2 regions of the Sphingomonas sp. CV7422 genome follow, and region 2 is predicted to be linked to the other one. Evidence: predicted binding sites of a transcription regulator. Region 2 holds the regulator's gene; the other holds the start of a gene.

Region 1 (7,742 bases), 1.8 Mb from region 2:
CGCCTGCTGGCCGACCTTGACGTAGCCGAGGCCGACCTCGACCAGCATCTCCATCTTGTCGCGGATCGGCGGCACCGCCTTGAAGAACTCCGCGGCATCCTCGACCGTCATGTCGAGCACGTCGGCGATGCTCTTGCCCTTGAACTTCACCTCCAGCGTCTCGCGATTGTAGCGCGCGCCGTGGCAGACGTCGCAGGTGACGTAGACGTCGGGGAGGAAGTGCATCTCGATCTTGAGCACGCCGTCGCCCTGGCACGCCTCGCAGCGGCCGCCCTTGACGTTGAAGCTGAACCGGCCGGGCTTGTAGCCGCGCGCCTGGCTTTCCGGCAGGCCGGCGAACCAGTCGCGGATCTGCGTGAAGCTGCCGGTATAGGTCGCCGGGTTGGAGCGCGGGGTGCGGCCGATCGGCGACTGATCGATGTCGATCACCTTGTCGAGATGCTGGAGCCCCGTCACCTTGTCGTGCTTGCCGGCGAGGATGCGCGCGCCGTTGAGCGCCCGCGCCGCGGCGGCGAACAGCGTGTCGATGGTGAAGCTCGACTTGCCCGACCCCGATACGCCGGTGATGCAGGTGAAGGTGCCGAGCGGGATGCTCGCGGTGACGCCGGTCAGGTTGTTGGCGCGCGCATTGTGGACGGTGAGCTGCTTGCCATTGCCCTTGCGGCGCTTGGCCGGCACCGGCACCTGGCGCGTGCCGTTGAGATAATCGGCGGTGATGCTGGTCTTGCTCTTGAGCAATTGCTTGAGCGTGCCCTGCGCGACGATCTCTCCGCCGTGGACGCCGGCGCCCGGCCCCATGTCGATGACATAATCGGCGGTACGGATCGCATCCTCGTCATGCTCCACGACCAGCACGGTATTGCCGAGATCGCGCAGGCGCCGCAGCGTCGCGAGCAGCATGTCATTGTCGCGCTGGTGCAGGCCGATCGAGGGTTCGTCGAGCACGTAGAGCACGCCCGACAGGCCGCTGCCGATCTGGCTGGCGAGGCGGATGCGCTGGCTCTCGCCGCCCGACAAAGTGCCGCTGGTGCGATCGAGGTTGAGATAATCAAGGCCGACGTTGTTGAGGAAGCCCAGCCGCTCGACGATCTCCTTGAGGATGCGTTCGGCGATCGCGCGCTGCTGGTCGCCGAGATGGTTGGGCAGATCGGTGAAGAAGGCGAGCGCGTCGACCACCGACAGATGCGTCGCATAGGCGATGTCCTGCATCGCCACCTTGACCGCCAGCGCCTCGGGCTTGAGGCGCGCGCCGTGGCAGACCTCACAGGGGCGCGAACTCTGATATTTGGAGAGTTCCTCGCGCATCCACGCGCTCTCGGTCTGGAGCAGGCGGCGGTTGAGATTGCCGATCACGCCTTCGAACGGCTTCTTGACGTCATAGGCCTTCTTGCCGTCGACGAAGGTCAGCGTCACCGCCTTGCCGCGGCTGCCGTGCAGGATCAGCGCGTGGATCGCCTCGGGCAGGTCGGACCAGGGCGTGTCGAGGCTGAAGTCGAATTCGCGCGCGAGGCTGCCGAGCACCTGCATGTAATAAGGCGAGGGCGGGTTGGACTTGGCCCAGGGCACCACCGCGCCCTTCTTGATGCTGAGCCCGTGGTTGGGGACGACGAGATCCTCGTCGAACAGCAATTTCTCGCCGAGCCCGTCGCAGGCCGGGCAGGCGCCCTGCGGCGCGTTGAACGAGAATAGCCGCGGCTCGATCTCGGCGATGGTGAAGCCGCTGATCGGGCAGGCGAATTTCTCGGAGAAGACGATCCGGCCGGCGGGCGCGTTGTCGCCGAGCACTTCCGATTTGGGCGTGTGCGGCTCGACCGGATCGGCGGGGTCGACATAAGCGAGACCGTCGGCGAGCTTGAGCGCGGTCTCGAACGATTCGGCGAGCCGCGTCGCGATATCCTCGCGGATGACGAGGCGGTCGACGACGACCTCGATGTCATGCTTGAACTTCTTGTCGAGCGCCGGCACCTCGTCGATCTCGTGGATCTGGCCGTCGACGCGGACGCGGGTGAAGCCCGCCTTCTGCCATTCGGCGAGCTCCTTGCGATATTCGCCCTTGCGGCCGCGCACCACGGGGGCGAGCAGATAGAGGCGCGTGCCCTCGGGCAGAGCGATGACGCGGTCGACCATCTGGCTGACGGTCTGCGCGGCGATCGGCTCGCCGGTCGCGGGGCTGTAGGGGATGCCGACGCGCGCCCACAGCAGGCGCATGTAATCGTAGATTTCGGTGACGGTGGCGACGGTCGAGCGCGGGTTGCGGCTGGTCGTCTTCTGCTCGATCGAGATCGCCGGCGACAGGCCTTCGATATGATCGACGTCGGGCTTCTGCATCAGTTCGAGGAACTGGCGGGCATAAGCGGACAGCGATTCGACGTAGCGGCGCTGGCCTTCGGCATAGATGGTGTCGAAGGCGAGGCTCGACTTGCCCGATCCCGACAGGCCGGTGATCACGGTCAGCGTATCGCGGGGGATGTCGACATCGACGTCCTTGAGATTGTGCTCGCGCGCGCCGCGGACGGTGATCTTGGTCAGCATAAGGCGGGTTCTACTTCTGTTCTGTGGCTGAGGCTAGTGCGGGAAGTAGGAACGCAGGGAGGCGCTTGCCAGCACCACGTTGAAACATCGCCGATGGTGTCTTATCTCGACGACACACAGGCAGAAGGGCCGGCAGATGGGCAAGAAGAAGAAGGCGAAGGCGAAGCTCCCCAAGGAGGTGCTCGGCATCCGCCTGCCCAAGGAGGTGCGCGAGGTCGGCGGGGCGCTGCTCGAGAAGGCGAACAGCCCGCAGGGGCGCGAGTGGCTTGCGGCGGGGCTGACGATGGCGGCGACCGCCGCGACCGCGGCGGTGGCGAAGGGCCAGGCGCGGCGCAGCGAGGCGACGCGGCCGGCGGCGGAACGGCCGGTGCCGCCGACACCGCCGGCAACTCCCGTGCCGCCGAGCGGGGACGGGCCGCCCGAACCGCCCCGCCCCGAGGCGCCGCCGCAGAGCACCCAGACCCAGCCCGATCCGCAGGCGATCGCCGCCGCGGTCGGCAAGGCGGCGGAGGCGATGCTCGGCCGACTGTTCGGCGGCAAGGCGGGCTAGGGCCGCCCGGCGGGGCTAAGGCCGGCGTCGCCGGTCGGAGCCGCCGTCGCCCGGTCTCGCTCAGGCGCAGCGCCGCCCGACGCCGGTCAGGGCAGGCGCTGCTTGGGGAGCGGCGCGATCACCCGCGGCGAGATTTCGGTCGGGCGGAGCGGCCAGACCGGTCGCGGTTCGAAATCGGGGAGGCGGTCGTTGGCGACCTCCCATTCGCTGAAGCGGAACTGCTCGATCTGACCGGTCATCACCTTGGTCTCATGGACCAGCTTGCGCGCGGCGGCGCTCTGCTCCTCCGCCATCGCCGCATTCTGCTGGGTGACGCTGTCGAGTTCGGCGACCGCGGCGGTGATCTGTCGCAGCGCGAGCGACTGCTGTTCGATATTGTCGGCGATATTGGCGGTGATCGACGCGACGCTGCCGGCGCGTTCGATCACCTGATCCAGCATCGCTTCGGCGTCGTGGACCGAGCGGACGCCGACATGGATCTGTTCGGTCGACCGGCCGATCCGCTTCTTGACGTCCTCTGCCGCCTTGGCGGAGCGACCGGCGAGCGCGCGGACCTCGAGCGCGACCACGGCGAAGCCCTTGCCCGCATCACCGGCGCGCGCGGCCTCGACCCCCGCGTTGAGCGCGAGCAGATTGGTCTGGAAGGCGATCCGGTCGATCACCACCAGGATATCGGCGATCTCTTCGGAAAATTGCTCGAGCCGGGTGATCGCGGCCACCGCGTCACGCAGCAGGGCGCCCGATTTCTCGACATCGACGTTCGCCGCGGCGACGGTGCTGCGCACCTGCGCGGCGTGCTGCGCGGAATTGGTGACGGCCTCGCTGAGCTGTTGCAGCGTGCCGGCGGTTTCTTCGAGGCTGGCCGCCTGACGTTCGGTGCGGGCCGAATGATCGGTCGACGATTCCATCAGCTCGTCCGCGCCGGCGCTGATGTCCATGGCGCTGCGCCGGATCGTTGCGAGCGCCGAACCGAGCGCATCGGCGGCATGGTTGAAGTCGCTTTTGAGCTTGCCGAATTCGCCGGCGAGCACGCCATCGATCCGGACGGTGAGATCGCCCCCGGCGAGCTTGTGCAGGCCGCTGCCGAGGTTGCGCACGATCAGTCGCGTCTGCGAACGGCGCACCATTTCCACCAGCGCGCCCGTGGCGAAGCCGAGCACGCTGAGGAAGAGGACCGCGATCATCAGCATGCGGTTGGCCGAATGTTGCGCGCTTTCGGCGGTGTCGCGCAGCGCGGCGACACGGGCGCCCATCAGTTCGATCTGCGTATCGACGACTTTCGATGCGGCCCGTTCCGCGGGGCGAACCTTCTGGCGGAACAGGCGCATCGCGTCGCCGCGATCGCCGGAGGTCGCAGTGTCGGCAACGTCGGACAAGGCGGCGAGCACCGTGTACGACAATTGGAAATAATCCTCGGGCAGCAGATGATGCGCCGGGCCGCTTTCGAGATCGCGCAGCATCTTGCGCATCCATTGCGAGCGATCCTCGAACTTCTTGACGATGATCGATCGGTCGAGCGGATCCTCCTCGCTGATCAGGTTGAGTGCATCGCGCTGCAGCGAGCGGCTGACCGAGCGCACCTCCGCGACGCTGTGCATATATTCCTGCGCGTCGATGGCGCTGCGGTAGGTCGCACCGACCTGGCGATTCTCGTTATAGGTGATCGCGGCGAGCAGCCACAGCAGCAGAATGGCGCCGGCGAGCGACGCCATCACGCGAATATTGAAGCTACGCAGCAAGCTACGACCCTTTGCGCCGGCAAGGCCCATCCCCCGCCCGCTCCATTATAGACGGATCATGCGCGGTCACGGTGGCGAGCCGCGAAATATCAGGGGCATTGCAGATGACCGGCGACGAGAGAGCCGTCGTCGCACACCGGTGGACCGGCGCGGCGGCGGCTGCCAATAGTGAGCGAAACGACGGCGGGGACGCGATGACGATCAAATTCGGGGTGATGGCGGCAGCGGTGATGGCGGTCACGGCCGTCTCGCAGGCACCGGCGCAGGCGCAGACCGGCGCGCAGGCGGAGGCGGCGCAGCGCGCGCAGGATCCGGGCGCGCGGGCGGGAACGTCCTATGACGTGTCCTTCGCCAATGCGGCGCATCACGAGGCGCAGATCACCGCCACCTATGCGCGCGTGCCGGCCGGGCCGCTGCGCGTGCAGATGGCGCGCTCGTCGCCCGGACGCTATGCGATCCACGAATTTGCCAAGAACGTCTATGCCGTCTCGGCGAAGGATGGCGCCGGGCGGCCGCTCCCCGTGATCCGCAGCGATCCCTATGGCTGGACGGTGGCGGGGCATGACGGCACCGTCGTCGTCACCTATACGCTGTACGGCGACTGGGGCGACGGCACCTATGCGCAGATCGACACCAGCCACGCGCATCTCAACATGCCTGCGACCTTCTTGTGGGCGCAGGGCTATGACGACCAGCCGATCCGCGTGCGCTTCCACCCCTTCGATCCCCGCTGGCGGATCGCGACGCAATTGCCGGCGGGGCAGGGGACGAACAGCTTCTGGGCGCCCAATCTGCAATATTTCATGGACAGCCCGACCGAGATCAGCGCCTTTTCGCTGCGCGAATGGCCGATCACCGATGCGCTCGGCAAACGGTATGTCGTGCGGCTGGCGGTGCACCACGCCGGCAGCGACGCCGACCTCGACGTCTATACCGCCAAGGTCAAGCGGGTGATCGCGCAGCATTATGCGCTGTTCGGCCAGGCGCCGCGTTATGATTACGGCACCTATACGTTCATCGCCGACTATCTGCCGCAGATCACCGGCGACGGCATGGAGCATCGCAACTCGACGATCATCACCGACAAGCGCGGGCTCGCCGAGGCGAAGTTCGCACAGCTCAACACGCTGAGCCACGAGTTCGTCCACAGCTGGAACGTCGAGCGGCTGCGCCCCGCCGAGCTGGAGCCGTTCGACTTCACCCGCGCCAATCCGACGCCGAGCTTGTGGTTCGCCGAAGGCTTCACGCAATATTACGGGCCGCTGATGATCCGCCGCGCCGGCGAGATGAGCGTCGACGACTTCCTGCGCACGCTCGGCGGCACGCTGAGCGGCGTCGTCACCAGCCCGGCGCGGCGCTACGGCGGACCGGAGGAGATGAGCCTGCGCGCGCCCTTCGTCGATGCCGCCAAGTCGATCGATCCGGTCAATCCCAATATCTTCGTCTCCTATTATCCCTATGGCGCGGTGATCGCGCTGGCGCTCGACCTCGAGCTGCGGCAGCGCGATCCGCGGCTGTCGCTCGACGCCTATATGCGCCACCTGTGGACGACGCGCGGCGCCAGTGAGCGCCCCTATACACCCGCCGACCTCGAACGCGGGCTCGCCGAGCTGACCGACGCGGGGTTCGCCAAGGCCTTCTTCGATCGCTCCATCCATGCGAGCGCGCTGCCCGATTATGCGCCGCTGCTGCGTCAGGCGGGATTGGTGATGCGGCCTGTCGATCCGGCGCATGGCTGGTCGGGGCTGACGCTCGCGGCGGGGGAGGCGGGCGACGTGATCGTCGCCGCGCCGCCGCGGCCCGATGCGCCGGCCTATGCGGCGGGAGTCGAGCGCGGGGACATGGTGCTGGCGCTCGACGGCGCTTCGGTCGGCGATGCGGCCTCGGCGCTGGCGGCGCTGGCGACGCATCGGCCGGGCGACCGTGTCGCGATCCGCTTCCGCCAGCGCGGCGTCGTGCGCGATGCGGTGATGACGCTCGGCACCGATCCGTCGTTCGAGGTGGTGCGCGGCGAGACGGCGGGGGTGGCGGTATCGCCGGCGCAGATGGCGTTCCGCGCTGCGTGGCTGGGGAAATAGGCGCGCGGCGGCGCGGAGGGCGCAGAGGGGGTCGGTCTTCGGCGCCGGGGGGGCGGCTGGGGCGATCCGGGTCGTCGCATCCGGAGAGTTCTCCGCGCCTCCGCGTGAGAATGTGAGTCACGCGAAGACGCGAAGACGCGAAGGGGAGAAGATTGGGCGTGCGTCCTGGCGTGTGAGCGCTCCCGAGCTCGAGCCCGTCCGGTAGCTTTTCTCTTCGCGTCTTCGCGTGAGTGCTTCTTATTTTTGGAGGTTGGGGGCGGGGCAGGGGGGCGTTTGCCGTTACGATCCCCTTTCCTTGGCTCGGTCGGGTCTTGGTTCGCGCGGAGGCGCGGAGGAAGATTTTCGAAGGGCAGGTCGTCCTTGCGCATGTCTTCGCGCGCCGCTCGGCTGAGGCGGGTGTCGTGGCGATCGTCGGCGGGAGAGCGACCAATCCTGCCAGATAACACTCGGGTTGCCCTTCGCAGCGCCGCGGGGTACACGGGGGGTTAGGCAGCGGCCGCTCCGGCAAGGGGCGGCCCTATTTGTTTCCGACCCAGATGATCCGACGGAGTTCCCCCGTGGCCCAGCCTCTTATGCCCCATGCGACCGCGTCCTGGATGGTCGACAATACGTCGCTGTCGTTCGACCAGATCGCCGATTTCTGCGGCCTGCATATCCTCGAGATCCAGGCGATCGCCGACGATACCGCCGCCTCCAAGCTGACCGGGCGCGATCCCGTCCGCGCGCACGAGCTGACGCAGGAGGAGATCGACAAGGGGCAGGCCGATCCCGCCTATCGCCTCAAGATGATCAAGGGCCCCGAGCAGGTCCGCCGCACCAAGGGGCCGCGCTACACGCCGGTCA
Region 2 (7,742 bases):
CGGTGATGCTGGTCTGGCCCGAGGCGGTGACCGGGCCGAGCTTCCAATTGTCCTTTACCGCCATCGCGGCGATCGTCACGCTCCACGACCATCCGCGCGTCGCCGGCTGGTTCCGGCAGCGCGACGAGCCCTGGCGTCGCCGTATCCTGCGCGAAGGCGCTGCGTTGCTGCTCACCGGCGTCGTGGTCGAGGCGGCGCTGATGCCGATCGCGGTCTTCCACTTCCACAAGGCGGGGCTGTACGGCGCGGCGGCGAATATCGTCGCGATCCCGCTCACCACCTTCGTCGTCATGCCGCTCGAAGCGGCGGCGTTGCTCGCCGATACGGTCGGCCTCGGCCCACCGGTCTGGTGGCTGACCGATCTCGCGTTGCGGCTGTTGCTGGTGATCGCCCACCGCGTCGCCGCGCTGCCGGGATCGGGGATTGCGTTGCCGGCGATGTCGGCCGCGGCGTTCGCGCTGATCGTCGGCGGCGGACTGTGGCTGATGCTGTGGCGGACGCGGGTGCGGCGCTGGGGGCTGCTGCCGATCCTGCTCGGCGGCTGGTGGATGATGCAGGCGCCTGCCCCCGATCTGCTGGTGACGGGGGATGGCCGCCATATGGCGGTACGGGTCGACGGACGGCTCGCCTTGCTCCGCGAGCGCGCCGGCGATTACACGCGGGCGATGCTCGCCGAAAATGGTGGCATCGACGGCGAGCCGTTGCCGCTCAGCGGTCAGGCGGCGGCGCGCTGCTCGGCGGATGCCTGTATCGTCACGCTGGGGAGCACAGAGCGCGCATGGCGGATCGTCGCGACGCGCAGCGCCTATCCGGTCGATCGTGCCGCGCTGATCGGCGCCTGCCATGCGGCGGACATCGTCGTCAGCGAACGGCGGCTGCCGCGATCCTGCCGCCCGCGCTGGCTGCGGCTCGATGCACCGCTCCTGCGCCGCACCGGCGGCGTCGCGATCGACCTGGAAAGCCGACGGGTGCGCACGGTGCTACAGCCCGGCGACCGCCATCCTTGGCGGATCGCCCGGCTCAGTCGTAGCGGCGCAGGATGCCCGACAATTTGCCCTGCACGCGGACATGCGAGGGGACGTAGCGCTGCGCTTCGTAGGCGCGATTGGCTGGATCGAGCCGGACCATCGCGCCCTCGCGGCGGAAATATTTGAGCGTCGCTTCGCTGTCGTCGATCAGCGCGACGACGATCTCCCCGTCGCGGGCGACCTCGGTACGACGGATCAGCGCATAATCGCCATCGAGGATGCCGGCTTCGACCATCGAGTCGCCGGATACTTCGAGCGCATAATGTTCGCCGCTGCCGAGCAGGGCGGCGGGGACGGCGAGCGTCGAGCTGCCCTCGAACGCCTCGATCGGCAGGCCGGCGGCGATCCGGCCGTGCAGCGGGATCTCGATCACGTCATTGGCGGGCGCCGGTGCGGCGCGGACGTTGGTCTTGGCGGGCGGCGGTGCGGCCGGCGCCGTCGACGCGGCGGGCTTGCGCTCCGACCGTTCCGGCATGCGCAGCACTTCGAGCGCGCGCGCCCGGTTGGGCAGGCGGCGGATGAAATGCCGTTCCTCAAGCGCGCTGATCAGACGATGCACGCCCGACTTCGACTTGAGGTCGAGCGCCTCCTTCATCTCCTCGAACGAGGGCGAGATGCCGGTTTCCTCCAGCCGATCGTTGATGAAGCATACGAGCTCGTGCTGCTTGCGCGTGAGCATGGGCGATCCTTCCCCGTCAGAACAGACGCGGAACTTCTAGGGAACAGGATGGCGTCCGTCAAGCGATGACGAGGATATCTGCCGAGTCGCCCGCCCGTGCCGCCGCGGCGCCGGCCGGGCGGATGATCAGCGCCTGCGACCGGGCCAGCGTCAGCAGCATCGAACTGTCCTGGATCGTCGAGGCATAAGCGCGGCCGTCGCGTATCTCGGCACGCAGATAGTCGGTGCGCGCGCCATTGGCGGGCAGGTCCTCGCCGAGCAGCGCCAGCGTCGCGCGCGGCAGCGGGTCGGCGGCGCCCGCGAGATGCGCGATCACCGGTTTGACGAACAGGATCGCGGTGACGAAGGCGGACACCGGATTGCCCGGCAGGCCGAGCACCTGCATCGCGCCGCGTCGCCCCGCCATCATCGGCTTGCCGGGCCGCAGCGCGATCCGCCAGAAATCGATCTGGCCGCCCGCGGCCTCGAGCGCCGGCCGGACGAGATCGTGATCGCCGACCGATGCGCCGCCGGTGGTGACCAGCAGATCGGCGTCGACCCGCGCGAAGGCGTCCCGCAGCGTCGCCAGATCGTCGGGCAGGATGCCGAGGTCGATCAGCTCGACCGGCAGATCGGCAAGCATCGCGGCGAGCATCGCGCGGTTCGATTCGGGTAAGGCATCGGGCGAGGCGGGCTGGCCGGGATCGACCAGTTCGTCCCCGGTCGCGCAGATCGCGACACGGACGCGGCGGTGGACGCACAGCGCACCGACGCCGCCGGTCGCGGCGACGGCGATCCGCGCCGGGGTCAGCCGCTCGCCGCTGCGCACCAGCGTGTCGCCGGCGGTGAAGTCGAGGCCGCGGCGGCGGGTGTTGCGGCCCGGATGCGCCGGCCCTTCGCCGGTGAGTCGGATCGCGGCGCCCTGCGCGTCCACCTCTTCCTGGATCATCACCGTATCGGCGCCGGCGGGCATCACCGCGCCGGTGAAGATGCGGACGGTCTCGCCGGGCTGGATCGTGCCGTCGAACGGCCGCCCGGCCGCGCTCTCGCCGATCAGCGTCCACGGGCCGGGCAGGTCGACGAAGCGGATCGCATAGCCGTCCATCGCGGAGAGGTCGTGCGCGGGCTGCGTGCGCTGCGCAACGACGTCGTCGGCGAGCCAGCGCCCCGCGGCCTGCGCGAGCGGCACCGTCTCCTCGGCGACGCGCGGCGCGGCGGTGAACAGACGCGCCTGCGCCTCGGCGATCGGCAGCAGCGTCATCGCCTCAGGCGCGCCAGTCGCCGGACGCGCCGCCGGCCTTTTCGAGCAGACGGATGCCGGAGATCACCATCGCCCGGTCGATCGCCTTGGCCATGTCATAGACGGTGAGCAGCGCCACCGAGACGGCGGTGAGCGCCTCCATCTCCACCCCGGTCTTGCCGTCGGTCGCGGTCAGCGCGGTGGCGGTGATGCCGCCCGCGTCGATCGTCAGGTCGAGCGTGACGCGGGTCAGCGGCAGCGGATGGCAGAGCGGGATCAGCTCGGCGGTGCGCTTGGCGGCCATGATCCCGGCGATCCGCGCGACCGCGAGCACGTCGCCCTTCTTGGCCGCGCCGTCGCGGATCGCGGCGAGCGCCTCGGCAGCGACCGCGATATGACCGGTGGCGACCGCGCGGCGGCTGGTCACCGCCTTGCCGCCGACATCGACCATATGCGCGGCGCCCTCGGCGTCGATATGGGTGAGGCGGGTCACGCCTCGGCGCCGATCATCGCGCGCGTCGCCGCCTCGACATCGTCGGCGCGCATCAGCGCCTCGCCGATCAGGAAGCAATGAACGCCGTGCGCCGCCATCGCATCGAGGTCCTCGCGCCGCTCCAGCCCGCTCTCGGCGACGAAGGTGCAGCCCGCCGGCGCCTTGGCGACGAGATCATAGGTGCGGGCGAAGTCGACGGTGAAATCGCGCAGGTCGCGGTTGTTGACGCCGATCAGCCGCGATTGCAGCCGCAGCGCGCGGTCGAGTTCGTGTGCGTCATGCACCTCGACCAGCACGTCCATGCCGCATTCGCGTGCCGACGCCTCGATCTCCGCCATCTGATTGTCGTCGAGCGCGGCGACGATGATCAGGATCGCGTCGGCGCCGATCGAGCGGCTTTCGGTCGCCTGCCACGGATCGACCATGAAGTCCTTGCGGATCACCGGCAGATCGCAGGCGGCGCGTGCGGCGATCAGATAGTCGTCCGAGCCCTGGAACCATTGTTCGTCGGTCAGCACCGACAGACAGGCGGCGCCGCCCGCCTGATAGGCGCGGGCATGGGCCGGCGGATCGAAGTCGGCGCGGATCACGCCCTTGGACGGGCTGGCCTTCTTGATCTCGGCGATCAGCGCGGGACCCGAGCGGGCGTCGAGCGCGGCGCGGAAGCCGCGCGGACGCGTGACGGCGGCGATCCGCGCGTCGAGGTCGGCGAGGCTGGTCGTCGCCTTGCGCGCGGCGACTTCGGCGCGCTTGGTCTCGATGATGCGGGAGAGGATATTGGTCATCGGTAGGCGATCCAGCGATCGAGCAGCGCGGCTGCGCGGCCGTCGTCGATCGCGGCGGCGGCGGCCGTCGCGCCGGCGGTGAGGTGAGGGCTACGGCCGGCGACGACGAGCGCGGCGGCGGCGTTGAGCAGCACCGCGTCGCGATAGGCACCGGCCTCGCCGGCGAGCAGGCGGCGCAAGGCGGCGGCGTTATAGGCGGGGTCGCCGCCGCGGATCGCGGCGAGCGGGTGGCGGGGCAGGCCGGCATCCTCGGGCGTGATGCGGGGCGGCAGATTCGTGCTGCCGATGCTGACCGCGATGCTGGGCCCGGCGGTCGACAGTTCGTCGAGCCCTTCCTCGCCGCTGATCACCGCCGCGCCGCCGGTCCCGAGCTGCGCCAGCGCCTCGGCGTAGAGACCCGCATAATCGGGCCGGGCGATGCCGATCAGCTGATGCGTGACGTGCGCCGGATTGGCGAGCGGTCCCATCAGGTTGAAGATCGTCCGCCGGCCGATGCGGCGGCGGATCGGGGTAATCCGCGCCATCGCGGGATGATGGTTGGCGGCGAACAGGAAGGCGATGCCGAGATCGGCGAGGCTGCCTTCCGCGGTCGCGCCCGCCACCGCCATGTCGAGCCCGATCGCCTCCAGCGTATCGGCCGCGCCCGCCTTGGACGAGGCGGCGCGATTGCCATGCTTGGCGACGGGTACGCCGCAGGCGGCGACGACCAGCGCCACCGCGGTCGAGACGTTGAGCGTGTGATGACCGTCGCCGCCGGTGCCGCAGACGTCGATCGCCCCCGCCGGGGCGGCGACGGGCACGAGCCGGGCGCGCAATGCCCGCGCCGCTTCGGCGATCTCGACGCTCGTCTCGCCGCGCTCCGCCAGTGCGATCAGGAAGGCGGCGATCGCCTCTTCGGAGACGCGGGCGTCGAGGATGTCGGCAAAGGCCTGCGCGGCGCTTTCGCGCGCCAGCGGCGTCGCCGGATCGGGCAGCAGGGCGTGCGTCGTCACGCCGCCGCCTTCACCGCGATGCCGGCGATGCGCAGGAAATTGGCGAGCATCGCATGGCCATGTTCGGTGGCGATGCTCTCGGGGTGGAATTGCACGCCGTGAATGGGGAGGGTGGTGTGGCGGAAGCCCATGACGTGGCCGTCGTCGGCGCGCGCGTTGACGAGCAGCGGCGCGGGCACGTCGCGGACGATCAAGCTGTGATAGCGCGTCGCGGTGAACGGCGAGGGCAGGCCCTCGAACAGGCCGGTGCCGTCGTGGCTGACCGGCGAGGTCTTGCCGTGCATCAGCCCGCCGCGCTCCACCGTTCCGCCGAAATGCTGGCCGATCGCCTGATGGCCGAGGCAGACGCCGAGCAGCGGCCGGCCGGCATCGGCAGCGGCGGCGACCAGGTCGAGGCTGACCCCCGCCTCGGTCGGCGTGCACGGGCCGGGCGAGATCAGGAACGCCTCGGCGCCCGAGGACAGCGCCTGCCCGGCGGAGATGGCATCGTTGCGCACCACCTCCACCTCGCTCCCCAATTCCATCAGATAGTGGACGAGGTTCCAGGTAAAGCTGTCGTAATTGTCGACGACCAAGATCATCGCGACGCCATAGCCGATGCCGCCGCCGGTGCAACGCCTGTTGCGCGCTGGCAATCCTGCAGCAATCTGGGCGACGCTATAGCCGTCTGCGTGGCATGCGCCGGGAGAAACTGCGTCGCCTGCACGTTGAAGCCGCAAAGGAGACGCTACTATGTTCCGCCCGTTGTTGATCGCCACCTTGCTGGCGCTGCCCGCGGTCGCCGTCGCGCAAAGCGCGCCGGTGGCGGATGCCGCGGAATCGGGCTCGCCGCCGCAGCGCGTCCGTGCGGTGACGCTGAATGCCGGCGAGAAATGCCCGCAGAGCACCGGCAGCGAAATCGTCGTCTGCTCGACGCTCGAACAGCCCTATCGCATCCCCAAGCAGTTCCGCGACAGCGGCCCGATCCCCGCCAAGAACCAGGCCTGGGGCAATCGCGCCGCGACGATGGACCAGGTCGGTCGCGTCGCCGGCGGGCTGCCCGACACCTGCTCGCCGGTCGGCAGCGGCGGCCAGAGCGGCTGCGCGCTCGCGACCAACCGCGCCTGGGCGGCGGAGCGACGCGCGCAGCAGGATGCGAATGCGTCGGTGCCGTGAGGACGGAGCCATCGGTGACGGCCGATGGCGCGGATGAAGGGGTGACGATCGGTCCGGCGGTCATCTCCCCTCACGCCCTAATGCCGCACGTCTGCGGAAGCAGGAGCCCGAGGTTGCAGGAACGGCGAGCGTCGAGCGGGCGCGGATCGCGAAACCTTCAAGTCACTGGACATGTCATGCCGGACCCGTTCCGGCATCCGCGGTTCCGCCAAGCCTAAGCTTGGTGTGTTTGTCGGCGAAGTAGACCCCGGAACAAGTCCGGGGTGACGAGATGCGGGCGGTGGTGGTTATTCGCTACTGGGATCGAGGCGACGAACAATGGTCTCGGCTCAGCCGAACGCTCATTCCCCGGCGCTATTGCGCAAACCCCGCATCGCCCGCCCGTATCACCGCATCGCGGGCCGCGGCGAGGATCGCGCCCGCCTTGGCTTCGCACTCGCGCTGTTCGGACGCGGGGTCGCTGTCGGCGACGATGCCGGCGCCGGCCTGGGCATGGATCATGCCGTCCTTGACCACCGCGGTCCGCAGCACGATGCAGCTGTCCATCGATCCGTCGGGGGAGAAATAGCCGACGCCGCCGGCATAGGCGCCGCGCCGCTCCGGTTCGAGCCCGGCGATGATCTGGCAGGCGCGCACCTTGGGCGCGCCGCTGACCGTGCCGGCGGGGAAGCCGGCGAACAGCGCGTCGATCGCATCCGCCCCATCCGCCAGCCGGCCGGTGACGTTCGACACGATGTGCATGACGTGGCTGTAGAATTCGATCCCGTAGCTGGCCGTGACCTGCACCGATCCGGGCGCGGCGGAGCGGCCGACGTCGTTGCGGCCGAGGTCGAGCAGCATCAGATGCTCGGCGCGCTCCTTGGGATCGGCGAGCAGGCTCGCGCGGTTCGCCTCATCCTCCGCGGCGGTCCGCCCGCGCGGGCGGGTGCCGGCGATCGGCCGGATCGTCACCGCGCCGTCGCGCACCCGCACCAGGATCTCCGGGCTCGAGCCGATCAGCGCGAAGCCCGGCAGGTCCAGGTGGTAGAGGAAGGGCGAGGGATTGATGCGACGCAGGCTGCGATAGAGTTCGAACGGCGGCAGCGTGAACGGCGCGGAAAAGCGCTGCGCCAGCACGACCTGAAAGATGTCGCCCGCGGCGATATAGTCCTGCGCCCGGCGGACCATCCGGCCATAGTCGTCAGGGGCGATCGCCGGCGTATAGGCCGGAACGTCGGGCCGCGCGCGGACCGGCGCAGGGAGCGGCGTGTTGGCGAGCCGGGCGGCGACCGCGTCGAGCCGCTCCTCCGCCGCGGCGACGAGCTGCGCCGGATCGTGCGCCGGATCGGGCCAGACCGGCGCGACCAGATAGAGCGCGTCGGCGAGCCGGTCGAAGACGCAGATTACCGTCG

Evidence for each region. Region 2 encodes LexA, which represses DNA repair genes until DNA is damaged. Its sites were predicted from a motif close to GTTCCNCNCTTGTTCT; they were not measured.
Region 1: the regulator LexA is predicted to act here: its motif matches at 2,540-2,555, upstream of uvrA (excinuclease ABC subunit UvrA).

The regions. Positions count from the first base shown of each region.
Region 1 is NZ_CP115900.1:3,242,373-3,250,114, reverse strand. It holds gene uvrA (excinuclease ABC subunit UvrA) at 1-2,532, opposite strand, end outside; gene PBN85_RS15400 (hypothetical protein) at 2,669-3,082, shown strand; gene PBN85_RS15395 (methyl-accepting chemotaxis protein) at 3,169-4,794, opposite strand; gene PBN85_RS15390 (M61 family metallopeptidase) at 5,016-6,899, shown strand; gene PBN85_RS15385 (DUF1013 domain-containing protein) at 7,457-7,742, shown strand, end outside.
Region 2 is NZ_CP115900.1:1,468,663-1,476,404, forward strand. It holds partial or broken gene PBN85_RS07150 (ComEC/Rec2 family competence protein) at 1-1,013, shown strand, start outside; gene lexA (transcriptional repressor LexA) at 1,021-1,707, opposite strand; gene PBN85_RS07160 (molybdopterin molybdotransferase MoeA) at 1,766-2,947, opposite strand; gene moaC (cyclic pyranopterin monophosphate synthase MoaC) at 2,952-3,419, opposite strand; gene trpC (indole-3-glycerol phosphate synthase TrpC) at 3,416-4,204, opposite strand; gene trpD (anthranilate phosphoribosyltransferase) at 4,201-5,196, opposite strand; gene PBN85_RS07180 (anthranilate synthase component II) at 5,193-5,777, opposite strand; gene PBN85_RS07185 (hypothetical protein) at 5,929-6,351, shown strand; gene PBN85_RS07190 (anthranilate synthase component I family protein) at 6,706-7,742, opposite strand, start outside.